DNA from 2 places in the Micromonospora sp. CA-248212 genome. Region 1 is predicted to be linked to the other one. Evidence: riboswitches for the same ligand, from Rfam matches in the RefSeq annotation. Region 1 holds a riboswitch; the other holds the start of a gene.

Region 1 (10,704 bases):
GAGCGGTACAGCAGCTCGTGCTGCCCGTCACCGGTCACCTCGACCGGCTCCGTGTACGGCGTCCACGCGCCACCGTCCAGCGACCACTCGACCGTCTTGACCCCGGAACCGGCGTCGGTCGCGGCGAGCACCACCGGGATGGTCCCGTTGTGCCAGCCCGCGTCGTTCGCCGGAGCGAACGTCGCCGTGGTGACCGGAGCGGTGGCGTCGATCTTGACCGCGACGGTCTTCGTCGACTCCACGTTGCCGGCCTTGTCGGTCGAGCGGAACCGCAGCTCGTGCTCGCCGTCACCGCTGATCGCCACCGGCGCGGTGTACGCCGTCCACGCGGTGGCCCCGTCGAGCTGGTACTCCGTGCTGGCGAGCCCGCTGCCGCCGGCCTCGTCGGCGGCGGTCAGGGTGACCGTCACCGGGCCGGTGTACCAGCCGTCGGTGGGGGTGCCGGACACCGCCGCGGTGGTGACCGGCGCCTTGTCGTCGGCCACCTTCGTGCTCAACCGGAAGTAGTCGAACGCGGCCGTCTTCGACGCCGTCTGGTTGGCGCCGAGGGTGAACAGACCCACCTTCGGGGTGGCGCCCACCGCGCTGTTGGTCAGTGCCTCCAGCGTGGTCCAGGTCGTCCCGTCGGCCGAGTACGACGCGGTGAAGGTGTCGCCCACCCGGGCCAGGCGCAGGTACCACACCGCCGAGGTGAGGCTCGTCGCCTCCGGCTGCGGGCTCTGCACCGTCCCGGCGATCTCGCTGCGGAACTCGATCCGCCGCGTCACCGCCGAGCCGGCCGTGTTGTCGGCGATGAAGTCGAACTTCAGGTAGTTGTCGTCGTCGGCCTGCACGAGCAGACCGGCCTGCTGGTACTGCTCGTTCAGCAGACTGCCGTCGACCTTGGTCTCCAGGGTCCAGTCGCCCGAGGGCGCGGTCTGGAGGATGAAGTTCTTCGGACCGGTGTTGTCGGTGCCGTAGATGTCACCGTTCGGCACGTCGATCCGCAGCGCGCCGTCGGTCACCCGGTAGCCGTTCGGGTCCTCCCGAACGATGGCGTCCCACCGGCACTTGTCCAGCGTGCTGCCGGTGAACTCGTCCGACGGCTCGACCGGGCCGGCCGGAGCGTCCGGCGTGACCACGAACGAGTCGAACGCGGCGTCCACCACCGGAGCCTCGGTGCCGCCGTTGAGGGCGAACACCCCGATCCGCGGGTTGGTGATGCCAGCCAGCGCGGCCGAGCGGCCGACCGTGGTGAACGTCTGCCCGTCGCCCGAGGTCGCCGCGGTCAGGTTCGTCCCGTCGCTGGTGATCCGCAGGTACACGGTGTCACCGGCCGGCGCGTTGGTGGCGTCGGCAGCGTCGTTGCGCGGCGTGGCCGCCGTCTCCCGGATGAACTCCACCCGACGGCTGCCGTTGTAGAGCAGGTCCACCTTGGCGTAGTTGTCGTCGTCGCCGTACACCAGCAGGCCGGCCTGCTGGTAGTTGGCCGTCACCGGGAGGGTGACCTTGGTGGTCATCTCCCAGGCGCCGGTCGGCGCCGGCTGGAGCACCAGGTTGGTGGCGTCGTTGCGGGCGCCGTAGAGGTCACCCACGGCGGTGGGCAGCTTCAGCGCGCCGCCGCTGAGGGAGTAGAGCTGGTTCTCCCGGACCACGGTGGTCCACCGGCTCTTGTCCAGCGTGTTGCCGTTGAAGTCGTCCGAACGCGCCCCGAGGCAGGACGTGTCCGGAGCGTTGACCCGCACCGGCACCGTGGCGTACGACTTGGCACCCTTGCTGTCGGTCACCGTGAGGGTGGCCGTGAAGGCGCCGACGCTGGTGTACGTGTGGCTGGCGTCCAGGGTGGACGCCGTACCGCCGTCACCGAAGTCCCAGGCGTACGTCAGCGGGGTGTCACCCTCGGCGTCGGTGGCCGTGCCGTCGAAGGCGACGGTGACCGGCGCGGTGCCCGTGGTCGGGGTCGCGGTGGCGGTGACCACCGGCGGCCCGTTCTCGGTGACGCCGCGACCGACGAAGTCCATCCAGTTGACGTTGAACAGCGAACCCGTTCCGCCGTTCGGGTCGCGGGCCACGAAGTACAGCCCGCCGCTCGCGGCACCGGTCACCGGCGCGCTCACGTCCGTGTACGTCTGCCACCCGCCGGTCGCCGGAACGGTGGCCGTGGCCACGACCGGTCCGTCGACCGCACCGGCGTGGACCTCGATCCGACCGCCAGCGGCGGCCGAGGCGGCCCGGAACCGGATCTCGGTGATGTTGGTGAGGTTCGCCGGAACGACCGACCACCAGTCGCCGTCCTCGATGAACGCGATGCTCTGACCGCCACCGGCGGTGTCGGTCGCGGCCTCGCGCTGCACGCCGGCGTCGCCGCCGCCCGTGCTCACCGGGGTACGCCCGGTGGCGGTGAAGTACTCGGCCTGCTTCTGCTTGGGCTGCAGGATCTCGATCTGCCGGCCGGTGAGCGCGCCGGAACCGCCCGCGCCACCCTTGTCGGTGTAGGTGGCCTCGAAGACCGCGAACACGTTCGCCTCGGCGCCGTGCCCGGAGGCGAGCGACGTCTGGACCGTGCCGGTGCAGCCGGTGTGCTGCTCCAGCGGGTGGGCGTGCTCGTCGTGACCGAGCAGCACCTGGAGGTTCACCTTGGTGCAGTCGATCTGCCCGTCCTCGGGGTCGGTCACCTTGACCGTGTAGCGGACCTGGTCACCCCAGTTGAAGAAGCCACCGTCCGGCGGGAACTCGATGGTTACCGTCGGCGCGGTGTTGCCCACGGTGACCGGTACGTTGGCCACCGCCGTGCGGCCCTTCGGGTTGGTCACGGTGAGCTGCGCCGTGTAGTTGCCCGCCGTGGCGTAGGTGTGCGTCGGGTTGGCCTCGGTGGAGGTCTGCCCGTCACCGAACGCCCAGGCGTAGGTGAGCGTTCCACCGTCCGGGTCCCGGGAGCCGGCGCTGGAGAACTCCACCGTCAACGGGGCCGGACCCGAGGTCGGGTTGGCGGCCGCCGCCGCGATCGGCGCACGGTCACCGGCGGTGTAGTCGATCCGGTAGACCCCGGAGTTGTCGTTGTTGCCGCCGAAGCCGCTGCCCCACTCGATCAGGTACAGCGCGCCGTCCGGACCGAACTCGAAGTCCATCGGCCGGATCATCGACATGCCGGGCAGCAACTGGTTGATGTCCACCAACGACTTGCCGTCGGCGGTCATCTGCATCGTGTACATCTTGTTCTGGTTCCACTCGCCCAGCAGCGCCTTGCCGTCGAAGTAGGCCGGCCACTTGCGGGTCGAGTTGAGGTTGGCGTCGTACCGGTAGGCCGGGCCGCCCATCGGGGCGCCACCGCCACCGATCTCCGGGTACCGCGCGTCACCGGCGTAGCCGTAGTCGACGGTGGCCGGGACGACCGGCGGGAGGTTGGTCAGGCCGGTGTTGTTGGGCGAGTTGTTGACCGGCGCGGCGCAGTCGAACTTCGGACCGCTCGGGCCGGACGGGAACGTGTAGTCGTTGTACGCCTCGTTCGTGCCCGTGCAGTACGGCCAGCCGTAGTTGCCGGGGGTCACGACGTTCCACTCGACCAGACCCCGCGGGCCCCGGTCCGGGTTGTTCGAGTTGGCGTCCGGCCCGTAGTCACCGACGTACAGCGTGTCGGTCTTCGGGTCGGTGCCGATCCGGAACGGGTTGCGGAAGCCCATCGCGTAGATCTCGGGACGGGTCTTCTCGGTGCCGGCCGGGAAGAGGTTGCCGGACGGGACGGTGTACGTCCCGTTGTCCTCCGGGTGGATCCGGAGCACCTTGCCGCGCAGGTCGTTCGTGTTGGCCGACGTGCGCTGCGAGTCGTAGTCCTGGCGACCCGGACGCTCGTCGAGCGGCGCGTACGCGTTCGACTCGAACGGGTTGGTGTTGTCACCGGTGGCCAGGTACAGGTTGCCGGCGCTGTCGAAGGTCATGCTGCCGCCCGCGTGGCAGCAGGTGTTGCGCTGGGTGTCGACCCGCAGCACCTGCTTCTCGCTCGCCAGGTCGATGGTGTCGCCGGTCACGGTGAACCGGGACAGCAGGTTGCGCGTGACGTTGTCGTTCGGGGCGTAGTAGAGATACACCCACTTGTTGGTGGCGAAGTCCGGGTCGAGCCGGATGCCGATCAGGCCGTCCTCGTTGCCGGTGAAGACGTCCAGGTCGACGGCGGTGACGGTGTTGCCGGTGTCCGGCTTGATGATCTGCACCCGACCGTCGCGCTCGATGTAGAAGACCCGCCCGTCGGGGGCGATGTCCAGCTCCATCGGGTTGCTGGTGTTGCTGTCCAGCGTGACCTTCTCGAAGTTGGAGGTCTTCGACGCGCCGCAGTCGGCGTCGACCACGCCGGCCGCCGTCTGGATGCCGCCGAGCAGGTGCTTGAGGAACTCGGGCTCGGCGTACGACTCACGGGTGTGCCCGCCGCCGGTGTACCAGGAGCGGCCACCGTCGAAGTCCTGGCACCACGCCGTCGGGTGGTCGGCGCCCATCGCGCCGGCGCCCGGGGTGTAGCTCTTCTCGTCCAGGCTGGCCAGGACGTGCACGTCCGACCGGGGGTTGGTCTGGAAGTTGTACCACTCGTCGAACCGGGACCAGCGTTCCGGCAGTCCGGCGGTGGACGGGTGGGCCGGGTCCTCCACCTTGACGGTGGCCTGCTGGTTCTGCGGGTGGTTGGCGAAGTACGCGCCGACCAGGTCGCCGTACCAGGCCCAGCTGTACTCGGTGTCCGAGGCGGCGTGGACGCCGACGTAACCGCCGCCGGCCTTCACGTACCGCTCGAAGGCCGCCTGCTGGTCGGCGTTGAGAACGTCACCGGTGGTGGAGAGCCAGATCACGGCCTTGTACTTGGCGAGGTTGGCGTCGCTGAACGCGGCACCGTCCTCGGTGGTGTCCACCGTGAAGCCGTTGGTGGCGCCGAGCTGCTGGATGGCGGCGATGCCGGTGGGGATGGCGTCGTGCCGGAAGCCGGCGGTCTTCGAGAAGATCAGGACGGAGTAGGGGTCGGCCGCTGCGGCCTTCGGCGCGTTCGGCGCCGCCTGGGAGAGCGGAGCCGCGACAGGCACGTCTCGCGCGGGGATCTGTGCTCCGGTCGGAGCCGCCTGCGCCGGGGACCCGATGAGGGCCGTCGACGTCAGGGCGAGGGACAACAGGGTAGCGGTGAGTGGTAAACGGGCACGACGAGAACGGGACACGCCGCCTCCAATGTCGCGGTGGACAGGGATCGCGGGGCCGGCTCGCCGAAGACCGTCCCAGATGGAGCCGGTGGGGACGCCGTGCCAGGGCGTCCACGCCGGCATTTTGTCGAATCGCTGAACAAATTAGTTCTGCTGCATCGATGTCCGGCAAGATGCCGGCGGGTAACGGTTCTGCAACGGCGGGCGACATTCCGAACAGGACAGGAGAAAGCACCCCGATCGATACGCCGCCTCGGGTCGATGACCCACCCTTGGCAGCGGAGGCCGAACTGTCGTACGGTGACACGCAAGTAACCCACGGGAGCCCGGTGTACCGGGCTGAGAGGGGGGCTGACAGCCCCCGACCGTCGAACCTGATCCGGGTAATGCCGGCGCAGGGAGGAGCGTTGCCGTGCCGTCCCTTGGACGACTGCATCTGATCACCGACACCCGACCCGGGCGCGATCCCCTCACCGTGGTCCGGGCCGCCCTCGCGGCGGCCCGCGCCGACCTCGTCGTGCAGGTCCGGGTCCAGGACTCCGCCACCGACCGCGAGGCGTACGACCTGGCCGCCCGGGTGCTCGCGCTGTGCGCGCCGTACGGGGCGACGTGCCTGGTCAACGACCGACTGCACGTGGCGCTGGCGGTCGACGCCGCCGGTGGACACGTCGGCGCCGACGACCTGCCGGTCGCCGCGGCCCGGCACGTGCTCGGCCCCACCGGCGTGCTGGGCGTCACCGCCCGCGAGCCGCGCGGCGCGGTCGAGGCGGTCGTCGCCGGGGCCACCTACCTCGGCGTCGGCCCGTGCCACGCCACCAGCACCAAGGCCGGCCTGCCCGACCCCATCGGGGCCGTCGGGGTACGCGACGTCGTCGACGCCGTCGACGTGCCGGTCATCGCGATCGGGGGAGTGACCGCCGACCGGGTGCCGGCGCTGCGCGCCGCCGGGGCGTACGGGGTGGCCGTGGTCGGGGCGGTCTCCTCGGCCGCCGATCCGGGACGGGCTACCACCGACCTGCTGCGGGCGCTGGCGTGACCCGCGCCGACGTGGCGGTGGTGGGCGCGGGCCCGATCGGGCTGGCGATCGCGTGGCGCTGTGCCACCCGTGGTCTGCGCGTCGAGGTGTACGACCCGACGCCCGGGTCGGGGGCGTCGGCCGTCGCCGCCGGGATGCTCTCCCCGGTCGCCGAGGCGTACTTCGGGGAACGGCGACTGACCGAGCTGCTGGTGGCCTCCGCCGCGCGTTGGCCCGCGTTCGCCGCCGAACTGACCGACGCCAGCGACGCCACGATCGGCTACCGGACCGAGGGCACCCTGATGGTCGGGCTGACCGGCGACGACCTGGCCGAGGCCCGCCGGCTGTGGGCGTACCAACAGGGTCTGGATCTGCCGGTGACGGCGCTGCGCCCCACTGAGCTGCGCGACCGCGAGCCGGCGCTCGCGCCCCGGGTTCGCGGCGGCGCGTTCGCGCCCACCGACCACCAGGTCGATCCCCGGCGGCTGGTGCCGGCGCTGCGCACGGCCGCGCGGCGGGCCGGCGCGGCGTTCGTGCCGCGGCCGGTCCGGCGATTGTCCGAGGTGGAGGCCGGAGTCACGGTGGTCGCGGCCGGTTGCGGCGCCGCCGCCCTCACCGGCCTGCCGGTTCGGCCGGTGAAGGGCCAGATCCTCCGGCTGCGCGCGCCCGGCGGCGTCGCGCCGGGCTTCCGGCACGTGATCCGGGGGTACGCCGACGGCGAGCACGTCTACCTGGTGCCCCGCGCCGACGGCGAGGTGGTGCTCGGCGCGACGGTCGAGGAGCGGTCGGACACCACCGTCACCGCCGGCGCGGTGCAGCGGCTGCTGCGCGCCGGGGTCGACCTGCTGCCCGAACTGACCGAGTACGACCTGGTGGAGGCCGTCGCCGGGCTGCGGCCCGGCACCCCGGACAACGCGCCGATCCTCGGGCCGCTGCCCGGCCGGCCGGACGTGCTGGCCGCCACCGGGCACCACCGGCACGGCATCGTCCTGACCCCGGTCACCGCCGAGGCGATCACCGAACTGGTGCTCACCGGAACGCCCGACCCGCTGCTCACCGGCTTCGGCGCCGACCGGTTCGCCGGCCCGAGAAGCAGTTTCGAGGAGGAGTGATGGAGCTGACGGTGAACGGAGCCGGGCGCAGCGTCCCCGGCGGTGTGTCGGTGGCCGACCTGGTCCAAGACGTCGCGCCGCACCAGCGTGGCGTCGCGGTCGCGGTCAACGGCGAGGTGGTGCCCCGGGCCGGCTGGCCGGCCACGGAGCTGCGCGACGGCGACCAGGTCGAGGTGCTCACCGCCGCGCAGGGCGGGTGAGCGGCGTGCCGTTCGAACTGGGTGGGGAGAGGTTCGGCTCGCGGTTGATCCTCGGCACCGGCGGGGCCGCGAACCTGCACGTGCTGGAGCAGGCGATCCGGGCGTCCGGCACGGAACTCGTCACGCTGGCACTGCGCCGGGTGGACACCGCCCCGGGCACCGGAGGCGGGCTGCTGGACCTGCTGGACCGGTGCGGCGTACGGCTGCTGCCGAACACCGCCGGCTGCCACACCGCGACCGAGGCGGTGAAGGTGGCCCGGCTGGCGCGCGACGCGTTCGATACCGACTGGGTGAAGCTGGAGGTGATCGGCGACGAGCGGACGCTGCTGCCCGACGGGGTGGAGCTGCTCCGCGCCGCCGAGGAACTCGTCGCCGACGGTTTCACGGTGCTGCCGTACACCAGCGACGACCCGGTGCTCGCCCGCCGCCTCGCCGACGTGGGCTGCGCCGCGGTGATGCCCGCCGGGGCGCCGATCGGCTCGGGACTCGGCATCGGCAACCCGCACCACATCCGGCTGATCCGGCAGAGCGTGGACGTGCCGGTGATCCTCGACGCCGGCATCGGCACCGCCTCCGACGCGGCGCTCGCCATGGAGCTGGGCTGCGACGCCGTCCTGCTGGCCAGCGCGGTCACCCGGGCCGCCGACCCGGTGGCGATGGCGACGGCGATGCGGTACGCCGTCGCGGCCGGCCGCCTGGCGGCGGGCGCGGGCCGGATCGCCCGGCGCTTCCACGCCCTCGCGTCCACCCCCGACGAGGGAAGACCGAACCTGTGACGGGGTCGCCGCCGGCCGGGGTGGTCCTGTTGACCGATCGGCTGATCGCCAGGAGCGGTCTCGAACGGGTCGTGGCGGGGGCGGTCGCCGGGGGAGTGCGCTGGGTCGTGCTGCGGGAGAAGGACCTGCCCCGCGCCGAGCGCGCCGCCCTCGCCGTCGAGCTACGCGCGATCCTCGCCGACGCCGGCGGGACCCTCATCGTGGCCGGCCCCGACCCGCTGGGCGGCGACGTCGTCCACCTGCCGGCCGCCGGCCCGTACCCGCCGCCACGCCACGGTCTGGTCGGCCGCTCCTGCCACAACGAGACCGAACTGAACCGCCTCACCACCGAGCACTACGCCACCCTCTCCCCGATCTGGCCCACCACCACCAAACCCGGCTACGGCCCACCCCTACAAGCAACGGGCCTGCGAAAGCTGATCGAGGTCAGCCCGGTGCCCCTGTTGGCGCTGGGTGGCATCGAAACCCCGGAACAGGTAACCGCCTGCGTGCAGGCAGGAGCCGCCGGAGTGGCAGTACTCGGCGCACTCATGCGCGCAAGAAACCCCGAAGAGGCAGCGGCAAACCTGACCAGCGCCTTCGAAGAGGCGGTCACCCAGAAGGTCCTAAAAGGCCGGCACGGGCGCACGGAGGTCCCCCGGTCAGGGCTGCGGCCGACCGTGCCCACGCAGGGATCAAGCCTGACCGCCCGGAGTGGGCACGGTCGGCCGCAGCCCCAAACCGCGACCACGAAGGAAAGCCAGTGACCCCGAAAACCACGCTAACCATCGCCGGCTCCGACTCCGGCGGTGGCGCGGGCATCCAGGCGGACCTCAAGGTCTTCGCGGCGCTCGGCGCGTACGGCACGAGTGTCCTCACGGCGGTCACCGCGCAGAACACCCGGGGGGTCGACGCCGTCCTGCCGTTGCCACCGCGCACGGTCGCGGAGCAGTTGGACAGCGTGCTCGCTGACTTCACCGTGGGCGCGGTCAAGACGGGGATGCTCGGCACCCCGGCCGTCGCCGACGTGGTGGCTCAGGCGGCCCGGGACGGTCGGTTGCCCCAGCTCGTCGTCGATCCGGTGCTGGTCGCGACGAGCGGTCACCGGCTGGGCGTGGTGGGCGCGGTGGAGCGGCTGCTTCCGTACGCCCGGGTGGCGACGCCGAACTGCGCGGAGGCCGCGGCCATCACCGGACGCGGCGTGGACGACGTGGCGGGGATGGTCGTGGCCGCCGAGGCGCTTGCGGCCGGCGGCCCGGAGTACGTGGTGGTCACCGGCGGCGACGTCGCTGGGGACGAGGCGGTCGACGTGCTGTGCGGCGCTGGCGTCACCACTCTGCTGCGCGGTCCCCGGGTGGACACCCGACACACCCATGGCACCGGCTGTTCGTTCTCGGCGGCCGTCGCCGTGCGGCTGGCGCTGGGGGATCCGGTGCCGGCGGCGGTGCAGGTCGCCAAGGAGTACGTGTTCCGCGCGCTGACCGGCGGGCGGGGCTGGGAGCTGGGCACGGGGCGCGGGCCGCTGGATCACTTCGGCTGGTCCGCCTGATCACCAGGGAGGTTGTCATGCAGGCACGAGGCAAGGTGTACGTCGAGGGGTCGCGGCCGGATGTGCGGGTGCCGTTCGCGGAGGTGACGCTGACCGGTGACCATCCGCCGGTACGGCTTTACGACACGTCCGGCCCGGGGTCGGACCCGGCGGTGGGGTTGCCGGCGCTGCGTGGTCCGTGGATCGCCGAGCGCGGTGACGTGGCCCCGGTGCGGGGCGCGGGCACGCCGCTGGCCGGCGCGGAGGGTCGTCGGCCCACGCAGTTCGCGTACGCGCGGGCGGGTGTGGTGACGCCGGAGATGGAGTTCGTGGCGATCCGGGAGAACGTCGACCCGGAGCTGGTCCGGACCGAGATCGCCGCCGGTCGGGCGGTGCTGCCGCTGAACGTGAACCACCCGGAGTGCGAGCCGGCGATCATCGGTAAGGCGTTCCTGGTCAAGGTGAACGCCAACATCGGCACGTCGGCGGTCAGCTCGTCGGTGGCCGAGGAGGTGGAGAAGCTGACCTGGGCGACCCGGTGGGGCGCGGACACCGTGATGGACCTGTCCACGGGCAAGCGGATCCACGAGACCCGTGAGGCGATCGTGCGCAACTCCCCGGTGCCGATCGGGACGGTGCCGATCTATCAGGCGTTGGAGAAGGTCGGCGGCGACCCGGTGAAGTTGAGCTGGGAGGTGTTCGCCGAGACCGTCATCGAGCAGGCCGAGCAGGGCGTGGACTACATGACGGTGCACGCCGGGGTGCTGCTGCCGTACGTGCCGCTGGCCGTGGACCGGGTGACCGGGATCGTCTCCCGGGGCGGCTCGATCATGGCGGCCTGGTGCCTGGCGCACCACGAGGAGAACTTCCTGTACACCAACTTCGCGGAGCTGTGCGCGATCCTCGCGCGCTACGACGTGACGTTCTCGCTCGGTGACGGGCTG
Region 2 (10,704 bases), 680 kb from region 1:
GGGTGTCGGCGAAGTGGGCGTTGCCACAGTCGACGATGATGTCGCCCTCATCCAGCAGCGGCACCAACTCGTCGATGACCGCGTCGGTGGGCGCACCGGCCTTGACCATCACGATCACCGCGCGGGGTCGTTCCAGCGACGCCACGAAGTCGGCCATCGACTCACCGGGCACGAAGGTGCCCTCGTCGCCGTGCTCCGCGACGAGGCTGCGGGTGCGTTCCGGGGACCGGTTGTGCACCGCCACGGTGAAGCCGTTACGGGCCAGGTTGCGGGCCAGGTTCCGGCCCATCACCGCCAGCCCGGTCACGCCGATCTGCGCTGTCGCCTGCTGAGCCATTCGTGCCGCCACCTCTCGCCGTCGAACTGTCCCTGCGACGGTATCGCGGCATCCGGCCTCACGGGCAGGTCGTCCCACGGCGGGTCACTACCTGGTCGCGGCCCGTCCGTCCACCGCGTCCACCGGCCGACCGAGGTACCCGCTCACCCCTGGGCCAGTCGTTCCTCCACACGCGCCACCTTCGCGGTGAGCGCGTCGGTGACTCCGGGCCGGACGTCGGCCTTGAGGACGACGCTCACCCGGGGCGCCTGCGCGGCCACCACGTCGACGGCTCGCTTGACCACCGCCATCACCTCGTCCCACTCGCCCTCGACGGTGGTGAACATGGCGTCGGTCCGGTTCGGCAGCCCGGACTCGCGGACCACCCGTACCGCCTCTGCCACGAGGTCGCCCACGGAGTCGCCGCCGCCCAGCGGGGTGATCGAGAACGCGATCAGCATCTGCCGATCGTGCCAGTAAATTCGGATGCGCGTCTCCCCAGTCGGTGGTTAGGGTTCCGGCATGCGTAACTGACGCCCCACTTCCGAGCCGGACCGCCGCCCCGCGTCGCGGCCCGTGCGCTCCCGGGCGTCGCGCGTCTCCATTCCCGCCGTTCGGCGGCCTCGAGCCTGCCTGACCCCCGGTGAGCAGTCCCTTCCCACTGAACCGTCGCGCCGCGGCGGTCACCAGCCGATCCGACCGACCGCCAGCGCGGGAACGGCCGGGACGGTCGGCACCGAAGGAGGCCCGGATGCCCGCCAGGCGTAACCCGAGAAAGTCCCGTACCCCGAAGACGACCCCGCCCGGAAAGATCCCGGCGGCCGACCACGGCCCGGCGGCCGACCACGGTCCAGCGGCCGGGGATGGCCCGGCGGCTGGTCGCGGCCTGTTGGCGGACCATGGCCCGGCGGCTGGTCGCGGCCCGATCCTGTCGACCCGCCCCGATGTCGCGGTCGACCCGACGCTGCCGGCGGCCCTGGTCGAGCCCGTGCGGCTGGCGGCGCTGGTCGGCCCGGCGGCTACCGGCGAGCCGCTGCCGCTGGCGGCGCTGGCCGACGCGGCGGCTACCGGCGAGCCGCTGCCGCTGGCGGCGCTGGTCGGCCCGGCGGCTACCGGCGAGCCGCTGCCGCTGGCGGCGCTGGTCGACCCGGCGGCTACCGGCGAGCCGCTCCGGCCCGGAGCTGTCCCGGCCGACGCGGCGCTGCCCGTCGATGTGCCGGCGGCTGTCGACGCGCCAGCGGTGGAGGATCTGCGCACGCCGGCCAGCCGACCCTCGGCGCCGACCGCCGGGCCGCCCACGGGCGGGGGCAACCGCTCGGCCGGCGGCCGAAGCCAGCCGGCCGGGCAGACCCGCCGCTACGCCTTCCGGCGTAGCTGACCGAGCCGTTCCGCCCGCGCGGGCCCACGATTCGGTGATAGCAACTTCAGGGATGTAGTGGCCTCGTCGGTGTGGGAGGCCACTACATCCCTGAAGTTGCGCGGATCTTGCCGCCGGCCCGGCACACCGGCCCGGCACGCCGGCGCGGGGCCCGGCGCGCGGGGGCGCAGCGCGCGAGGGCTTGGCGTGCGACCGGCCTGGCGTGCGACCGGCCTGGCGCGCGGCCGGCCGGCGTGGGCCGGTGTCAGCCGAGTAGGGGGCGGAAGGTTCCGGCCAGGATGCTCGTCGTCAGGGCCGCGCCGGCCAGCGCCGCCGCACCGACGACCAGCAGCGTGTCGGCGAGCCGGAAGCGCTGCCGGCGGGCCACGGTACGGGGTGTGCCGGCGTCGAACCCGCGCGCGTCCATCGCGACGGCCAGCCGGGTACCTCGGCGGATCGCCCCGACCAGCAGCGCGAACGCCGTGGACGCGAAGAGTCGTAGCTTGGCTACCGGGTTGCGCCCCGCGTCGACGCCGCGGGCCCGGCGGGCCATGCTGATCATCTGCCACTCCTGTCCGAGCAGCGGCACGAGCCGGAACGCGGCCAGCGCCCCGATGGCGAACCGCGCCGGCGCCTTCGCGTTCTGGATCAACGCGTCCGCCAGGTCGGTCGGGTCGGTGGTGGCGAAGACGATCACCCCGGGCAGGGCCACCGCGAAGATCCGCAGCACCAGGCCGAGCGCGGTGAGCAGCACCCCGGTGCTCACCAGCACCGGCCCGGCGTCCAGCAGGACGCGACCGGACTGGTCGGCGGCGAAGAGCACCAGGGTGACCAGGATGCCGACGGCGCTGAGCAGCAGCGGCAGGGCCCGCCGGGCCAGGACCCGGTAGCGCAGGCCGAACAGCGGCAGCACGGCGAGTTCGACGGCGATGGCGACCGCGGGTGCCACCGGGTCGAGCGTGGCCAGCAGGGTGAACGAGAAGACCAACGCGGCGGCGAGCTTCGCCACCGGATTGCGGCGGGCCAACGGCGCTCCGGGCCGGGCGACCGGCTCGATGCTGATCATCGGCGTGGCTCCTGTTCGGCGCTGCGGCGTCGGTAGCGGCGCGTCGCCGCGTTCACGATCGCTCCGAGGTGACGGTTGCGCGCCGCCGCGCTCACGACCGCTCCAGGGTGACGGTGCGGTCGGCGAGCGCGGCGACGAAGTCCGGGTCGTGGGTGACGCTGACGACGCCGTGCCCGGCGTCGCGCAGGTCGGCGAAGAGGTCGACCAGCTCGCCCCAGGTCCGCCGGTCCTGGCCGAAGGTGGGTTCGTCGCAGATCAGCAGGCGTGGCGCGGTGGCCAGGGCCGTCGCCACGCTGAGGCGTCGCGCCTCCCCACCGGAGAGGGTGTACGGGTTGGCCGCCGCGAGCCGGGTCAGTCGTAACCGCTCGAGTAGCCCGGCCACCGTCGCCTTGACCGCTGCCTCGGGTTGACCCGTCCGGCGTGGGCCGAGCGCCAGCTCGTCGAAGACGGTGCCGGTGACGAACTGGTGCTCCGGGTCCTGAAAGACCGACCCGATGCGCCGCGCCAGCGTGGGGGCGCGCCAGCGGTGCGGGGGAGTGCGATGGTCGGCGTCGGCCAGCTCGGCCGAGGCGGTGACCCGGCCGGTACCCGGTTTGAGCAGCCCGCCGAGCAGCAGCGCCAGGGTGGACTTGCCGGCGCCGTTCGGTCCTCGTACGGCGAGGGCCTCTCCGGCGCGTACCGTCAGATCGGTGGGGCCCAGCCGCGACGGCAGGCCGAGCCGGTCGGCGGTGAGCAGCGCGTCGCCGGCGGCGGTGGTGGCCCGGCGCGGCGCGATGGGGTGGCCGGGCACCCAGACGCCCTCGGCGGCGAGGGCGTCGCCGTGCGTGGCGAAGACCGCGTCGGGTGGCCCGTCCGCGCGGATGCCGCCGCCGGGCTCCAGGACGACCACCCGGTCGACCAGGGGCAACGCCTCAGCCACCCGGTGTTCGACGAGGATCAGGGTGGTGTCGGCGTCCAGCGCGCCCGACACGGCGCCCCGGACCAGGGTGGCGCCGTCCGGATCGAGGTTGGCGGTCGGCTCGTCGAGCAGCAGCAGGCTGGGCCGCAGCGCCAACGCGCCGGCCAGGGCGAGGCGCTGCTGTTCGCCGCCGGAGAGGGCGGCCGTGTTGCGGTCGCGGGGGTACGGGAAGCCGACGCGCCGCAGCGCCTCGTCGACGCGCGGCCAGATCTCGTCCGCGGGTACGCCCCGGTTCTCCAACCCGAACGCGACGTCGTCGCCGCTGCGTGCCATGACCAACTGGGACTGCGGGTCCTGAAAGACGATGCCGACCCGCTCCCGGCCCTTGCGCGGGTCGAGCCCGTCGATCTCGACGGTACCCTCCTGCTCACCGGAATCGTCCGGCAGCAGCCCGGCCAGTGCGCTGAGCAGGGTGCTCTTGCCGGCTCCCGAGGGCCCGAGCAGCAGCACCCGCTCGCCGTCCTCCACCCGGAGATCCACCCCGCGCAGCGCCCAGGCCCGCCGCCCGGCGTGCCGCCACCCAAAACCCCGCAGCAATACCCCCACAACCCCTCCTCCCGGTTCCCCACACGCTGTTGATCAAGAGGTTCGCGTCAGAATTCCGCCTCGTGGTGACGCGAACCTCTTGATCAACGAGGCCGGGTCGGACGAGGCCGGGTCGGACGAGGCCGGGTCGGACGGGACAGGGTCGGACGGGACAGCGTCAGACCAGCGCGCGGGTTCGGCCTGATGGGAGGCGGTCCAGGGCGCCGGTGTTGGCCAGGGCGCGGGTGAGCGCCCAGCCGCCGACACCTGCGATGATCGTGGCGCTGACGATGGTGAGCAGCGCGTACGGGATGCGGTAGTCGCCCAGCGCGTACTCGGCGTTCCAGACGAAGAAGTCGAACAGGGCCGCGCTGAGGCCGGTCAGCGCGCCGGCCAGCACCGCGGTCGGCAGCCGGTACGAGCGGTAGCGGAAGGCGGCGAACGCCAGTTCGGCCCCGATGCCCTGCACGATGCCCTGCGGGATGACCGTGCCGGCCCACTGGCTGCCCAGCAGCGCGGAGACGACGGCGGCCACCGTCTCGCAGTAGAGCGCCGCGCCGGGCTTGCGGATGACCAGCCCGCCGACCACGGCCGGCATCAGCCAGACGCCGTAGATCAGCGTCTGCGCCGGCGGGAAGAAGGCGAACGCGCCCTCGGTGGCGCTCCAGACCAGGCCCCAGGCCCAGAAGATGACGCCGAAGGCGACCGCGATCACCGAGGCGACCACGATGTCGATCGTGCGCCAACGGTTGGTGGTGTTGTCCATGCTGTGCTCCCAGTTCAGTGAAACGAACCAGGAGAAGACGCACGCCGCGCGTCCGGTGGCACCGGACCCACGGCGCGGCTGGAGGTCGACCGAACTCCCTGCGCTGGCATTACCCAGATCAGGTTCGAGGGTCTGCGGGCGTGCCCGCACTCTCAGCGCTGTGCGCTCCCCTGTCGGATGTGAAGTTGTCTCGCTGACGCTAGCACCGACCAGGGGTAACAGCCCAGCAGGGCGTTCCCGCGGCCGGCGCATCCGGGTCGGCGCGACGACGGCTGGGTAGGCTGACGATCATGCAGGTCGACGCGCGGGGTCTGACATTCGAGGTACGCACCGGCGGCCCGTCCGACGGCGTCCCCGTCCTGCTGCTGCACGGGTTTCCGCAGCACAGCGGCGAGTGGGACGAGGTCGTGCCGCCGTTGCACGCCGCCGGACTGCGCACGTACGCCCTCGACCAGCGGGGCTACTCGCCGGGCGCGCGCCCCGCCGAGGTGGCGGGGTACCGGATTCCCGAACTGGTCGCCGACGCGGTCGCGGTGCTCGACGCGCTCGGCCTGGACGCCGTGCACCTCGTCGGCCACGACTGGGGCGCGGTCGTGGCCTGGGCGGTGGCCGCCGCGCACCCGCAGCGGGTCCGTACGTTGACGGCGGTGTCGGTGCCGCACCCGGCGGCCATGGCACACGCACTCGCCACGGACGGCCAGCAGAAGGCCCGGTCGTCGTACATCGCGCTGTTCCGCAAGCCGGGCAAGGCCGAGAAGGTGCTGCTCGCGTGGCACGCGACGGCGCTGCGCAAGCTGCTGGGCGGGGTGGGCGACGCCACCCGGGTGAACCGCTACGCCGACCCGATGCGCGAGCCGGGCGCGCTCACCGCCGCCCTGAACTGGTACCGGGCGATGTCCCGCGCCGACCTGGCCGCCGTGGCCCCGGTCGCCGTACCGACCACCTACGTGTGGAGCGACCGGGACGTCGCGATCGGCCGGACCGCCGCCGAGGCGTGCGCCGCCAACGTCACCGGCGACTATCGCTTCGTACCCCTGGCCGGGGTGACCCACTGGATCCCGGACGCCGCGCCCGCCGCGCTGGCCGAGGCGGTCCTGGCGCGGGTCGCCGGGACGGCCTGAGCCGTGCCGGGCGGGGGAGAGCTGTGACCGTGCCCGTCGGCGGGCCGGGCACCCGTCGGTCGATCGCCGCGCAGCTCCGCCTGCTGGGCGTACGCCCCGGATCGACGGTGCTGGTGCACGCCGGGATGCGCCCGCTGGGCTACGTCTGCGGCGGACCGCAGGCGCTGGCGCTGGCGCTGCGTGACGCGCTCGGCCCGGACGGCACGATCGTGGTACCCACCCACACCCCCGACAACAGCGACCCCGCGCAGTGGCGCAACCCGCCGGTGCCGGTGGACTGGTGGCCGCTGATCCGCGCCGAGATGCCCGGCTTCGACCCGGCGGTCACGCCGAGCCGGCACATGGGCGTGTTCGCCGAGACGGTCCGCTGCTGGCCCTCGGCGATGCGTAGCACGCATCCCCACGTGTCGTTCACCGCGCTCGGGCCGACGGCCGAGCAGGTGGTGGCGGGGCACGAACTGGCCGACATGCTCGGCGAGGGCTCGCCGCTGGCCCGGCTCTACGACCTGGACGCCGACGTGCTGCTGCTCGGAGTCGACCACAGCGTCAACACCTCGCTGCACCTGGCCGAGTACCGCCGTCCCGCCCTGGTCCGCGAGCGACTGGGCGCGGCGGTGCGGACTGCCGACGGCGGCCGGGAATGGGTGTGGTGGCAGGACGTCCGGCTCGACGGAAGCGACTTCGGCGCGCTGGGCCGGGACCTCGACGCCACGACGGTGGTCCGCGTCGGCCCGGTGGGCGCCGGGACGGCGAGGCTGGTACGCCAGCGGGCGACGGTCGACTTCGCGGTGCGGTGGTTCGCCCGCAACAGACGGACGGAGGACATATGACGGTGAGCGCCGGGGACTACCTGAGGGTGGTGACCGAGACGATGTCCCGGGTGGCCGCCAGCCAGGCCGAGGCCGTGGGCCGGGCCGCCGACCTGATCGCCGAGGCGGTACGCGCCGACGGGGTGGTGCACGCCTTCGGCACCGGGCACTCGGAGGCCCTCGCCATGGAGATCGCCGGCCGGGCCGGCGGGCTGGTACCCACCAACCGGATCGCCCTGCGGGACCTGGTGCTGCTCGGCGGCGAGCCGGCCGACGTGCTCGGGCCGCTGCTGGAACGGGACCCGGCGGTGGCGCACCGGCTCTGGGCGTTGGCTCCCGTACGGCCCGCCGACATCTTCGTGCTCGCCTCGAACTCCGGGGTCAACGGCGCGATGGTCGAGTTCGCCACGCTGCTCAAGGAGCGGGGTCACCAGCTGGTGGCGATCACCTCCGCACAGCATTCCGGCCGGATGACCTCCCGCCACCCGTCCGGGCGCAAGCTGGCCGACCTCGCCGACGTGGTGCTCGACAACGGCGCCCCGTACGGCGACGCGACGCTGCCGCTGCCCGACGGGGGCGCGGTCGGCGCGGTCTCCTCGATCACGGCCGCGCTGCTGGCCCAGCAGGTCACCGTGGAGGTGGTGGCCCGGCTGCTCGCGGCGGGTGAGCGGCCTCCGGTCTACCTGTCGGCGAACATCCCGGACGGGGACGCGCACAACAATGCGCTGGAGGCCCGGTACGTGGGTCGGATCCGTCGCGGGTCCTGACATTGCCGCACGATGAACGGCAGGTGTCGTGAGCCTGTTTCACGCTCGGTCGTGTGGGGCATTGGCGTTGCTGCCGGCGGCCGGGACCGCCGGCAGTACCGTCTCACCGGAGGTAGCGCGTGTCCAAGGAGACCGAGAAGCAACGCTGGCAGCGCAACTTCGCCGACCTGCTCCAGGAGTTGCGGGTCGCCCAGACCGGCGTGCAGATCCTCTTCGCCTTCCTGCTCACCCTGCCGTTCAGCAACGGGTTCACCCGGACCAGCGAGTTCCAGCGCGACGTCTACATCGTCGCCCTGCTCGCCGCGGCCGCCGCCACCGCGATGATCATTTCGCCGGTGGCGTTCCACCGGGCGCTGTTCCGCCAGGGGCGCAAGCCGGAACTGGTGCGGTTCGCGCACCTCATGGCGACCGGCGGCCTCGCCTTCATGCTGATCGCCATGGTCAGCGCGGTGCTGCTGATCACCGACTTCGTGCTGGACCGGCCGATCGCCTTCGTGTTGAGCGCGCTGGCCGGGCTCTGGTTCCTCGTCTTCTGGGTGATCCTGCCGTTCGCCCGCCGCAACTGGGGTGACGACGACATCGACGACGAGGACGACGACCCGGACACGCTCAGCGTGGGCTGATCTTCGTCGATGTTCCCGCCACGCTACCCCTGGGTAACAACCGGGGGTAGCGTGGCGTTAGTCGCACACGTCGAGCAGCCGCACCGAGCTTCGAGGGGGCAGCCGTGACCACGACACAGGACGGCCGACCGGCACCGGACGGCCCCGAATCCGGTCCTGCCCCCGAACCCGGTGCCTCGGCCGGCACCGCCGCGCCGCTGCCCGCCGAGGCGGGCCAGGTCTCGGAGAAGGAGGCCCGCCGAGTCGCCGAGGCCGCCCGCGAGTCCACCTGGGACCGTCCCAGCTTCGGCAAGGAACTGTTCCTCGGCCGGTTCCGGCTCGACCTCATCGACCCGTGGCCGCGCTCCGACCCGGACGACGTGGCCCGCGCTGAGGAGTTCCTCGGCCAGCTGCGCTCCTTCGTCACCTCCGAGGTGGACGGCGCGGCCATCGAGCGGGACGCCTCCATCCCCGACTCCGTCTTCCACGGCCTCGCCGACCTCGGCGCGTTCGGCATGAAGATCGACCGGAAGTACGGCGGCCTTGGGCTCAGCAACCTGCACTACTGCCGGGCCCTGATGCTGGCCGGCTCGGCCAGCCCGGCGATCGGCGCGCTGCTCTCGGCCCACCAGTCGATCGGCGTGCCGCAACCGCTGAAGATGTTCGGCACCGCCGAGCAGAAGCAGCGTTTCCTGCCCCGACTCGCCGCAGGGGAGGTCTCCGCGTTCCTGCTCACCGAGCCGGACGTCGGCTCCGACCCGGCGCGCCTCGCCACCACCGCCGAACCGACCGACGACGGCACCGGTTACCGGCTCAACGGCGTGAAACTCTGGGCCACCAACGGCACCGTGGCCACCCTGCTGGTGGTGATGGCCCGGGTGCCCGCCACCGAAGGTCGACGCGGCGGCATCACCGCGTTCGTGGTGGACGGCGACAGCGCCGGCATCACCGTGGAACGGCGCAACGAGTTCGTCGGCCTGCGCGGCCTGGAAAACAGCCTGACCCGTTTCCACGACGTCTTCGTGCCCGCCGAGAACGTCATCGGCGGCGAGGGCAAGGGCCTCAAGATCGCCCTGACCACGCTGAACACCGGCCGGCTCTCCCTACCGGCCATGTGCGTGGGCGCCGGCAAGTGGGCGCTGCACGTGGCCCGGGGATGGGCCGCCGACCGCGTCCAGTGGGGACGACCGGTGGGCGAGCACGAGGCCGTCGCCCAGAAGCTCTCCTTCATCGCCGCGACCACGTACGGCATGGAGACCATGCTCGACCTGTGCTGCCTGCTCGCCGACGACGACCGCAACGACATCCGGATCGAGGCGGCGCTGGTCAAGCTCTACGCCAGTGAGATGGCCTGGAAGATCGCCGACGAGCTGGTCCAGATCCGGGGCGGGCGCGGCTACGAGACCGCCGACTCGCTGGCCGCCCGCGGCGAACGCCCGGCCAACGTTGAACAGGTGCTCCGCGACCTGCGCATCAACCGGATCTTCGAGGGCTCCACCGAGATCATGCACCTGCTGATCGCCCGGGAGGCCGTCGACGCCCACCTGTCGGTGGCCGGCGACATCATCGACCCGGAGGCGGGGCTCGGCCGCAAGGCCCGCGCCGGCGCCCGAGCGGGAGCGTTCTACGCGCGGTGGCTGCCGACCCTCACGGTCGGCAAGGGCCAGAGCCCATCGGCGTACGCCGAGTTCGGCCCCCTCGCCGGCCACCTGCGTCAAGTGGAACGCTCCTCGCGCAAGCTGGCCCGTTCGACGTTCTACGCGATGTCCCGTTGGCAGGGAAAGATGGAGCGCAAGCAGGCGTTCCTCGGGCGCATCGTGGACATCGGCGCGGAGCTGTTCGCGATGTCCGCCGTCTGCGTCCGCGCGTCCGCCGAACGTGACTCCCACCCGGAGAACGTCGAGCTGGCCGACCTGTTCTGCCGGCAGGCCCGCGTCCGGGTGGACGCGCTGTTCGCCGCCCTCTGGGACAACACCGACTCGGTCGACACCGCCGCCGCCAAGCGGATCCTCGCAGGCCGCTACGCGAGCGTGGAGGAGGGCGTCGTCACCCCGTCCGCCGAACTGCCCTGGGTGGCCCGCTGGGAGCCCGGCCCGTCCACCGCCGAGGACGTCCGCCGCCGTATCCCCCCGAAACCGTAACGCTCGCGACAGGTCCCCCGCCCCATCGGCGGGGACGATCGCGGCGTTGGCAGGGAGATCGTGCTCGATCCTGGATCCAGTGGCATCCCTCCGACCCCGAGGCCACTACTTCCTGGTTCGAGCACGATCGCGGCTCGGCTCGGCGCGGCTCGGCTCGGCGCGGCTCGGCTCGGCTCGGCTCGGCGCGGCGCGGCGCGGCGCGGCGCGGGTCGGGGCGGCGCGGGTCGGGGCGGCGCGGGGCGCGGGTCGGGTCGGGGCGGGGCACGTCAGCGGGCG

Evidence for each region. Region 1 has a riboswitch for thiamine pyrophosphate ahead of thiE (thiamine phosphate synthase). Riboswitches for the same ligand answer to the same signal wherever they lie in the genome.
Region 2: another riboswitch for thiamine pyrophosphate. It lies ahead of ACQP03_RS27095 (ECF transporter S component); the one in region 1 lies ahead of thiE (thiamine phosphate synthase).

Annotation. Positions count from the first base shown of each region.
Region 1 covers NZ_CP192023.1:6,457,643-6,468,346, reverse strand. The annotation lists gene ACQP03_RS30360 (ThuA domain-containing protein) at 1-5,168, opposite strand, end outside; TPP riboswitch at 5,459-5,568, shown strand; gene thiE (thiamine phosphate synthase) at 5,563-6,186, shown strand; gene thiO (glycine oxidase ThiO) at 6,183-7,277, shown strand; gene thiS (sulfur carrier protein ThiS) at 7,277-7,477, shown strand; gene ACQP03_RS30340 (thiazole synthase) at 7,474-8,253, shown strand; gene ACQP03_RS30335 (thiamine phosphate synthase) at 8,250-8,999, shown strand; gene thiD (bifunctional hydroxymethylpyrimidine kinase/phosphomethylpyrimidine kinase) at 8,996-9,781, shown strand; gene thiC (phosphomethylpyrimidine synthase ThiC) at 9,799-10,704, shown strand, end outside.
Region 2 covers NZ_CP192023.1:5,775,508-5,786,211, reverse strand. The annotation lists gene gndA (NADP-dependent phosphogluconate dehydrogenase) at 1-337, opposite strand, end outside; gene ACQP03_RS27115 (MTH1187 family thiamine-binding protein) at 481-777, opposite strand; gene ACQP03_RS27110 (hypothetical protein) at 1,068-1,694, shown strand; gene ACQP03_RS27105 (energy-coupling factor transporter transmembrane component T family protein) at 1,939-2,739, opposite strand; gene ACQP03_RS27100 (ABC transporter ATP-binding protein) at 2,831-4,243, opposite strand; gene ACQP03_RS27095 (ECF transporter S component) at 4,401-4,988, opposite strand; TPP riboswitch at 5,066-5,170, opposite strand; gene ACQP03_RS27090 (alpha/beta fold hydrolase) at 5,279-6,109, shown strand; gene ACQP03_RS27085 (aminoglycoside N(3)-acetyltransferase) at 6,133-6,939, shown strand; gene ACQP03_RS27080 (SIS domain-containing protein) at 6,936-7,685, shown strand; gene ACQP03_RS27075 (DUF6328 family protein) at 7,805-8,308, shown strand; gene ACQP03_RS27070 (acyl-CoA dehydrogenase family protein) at 8,413-10,428, shown strand; gene ACQP03_RS27065 (hypothetical protein) at 10,695-10,704, opposite strand, start outside.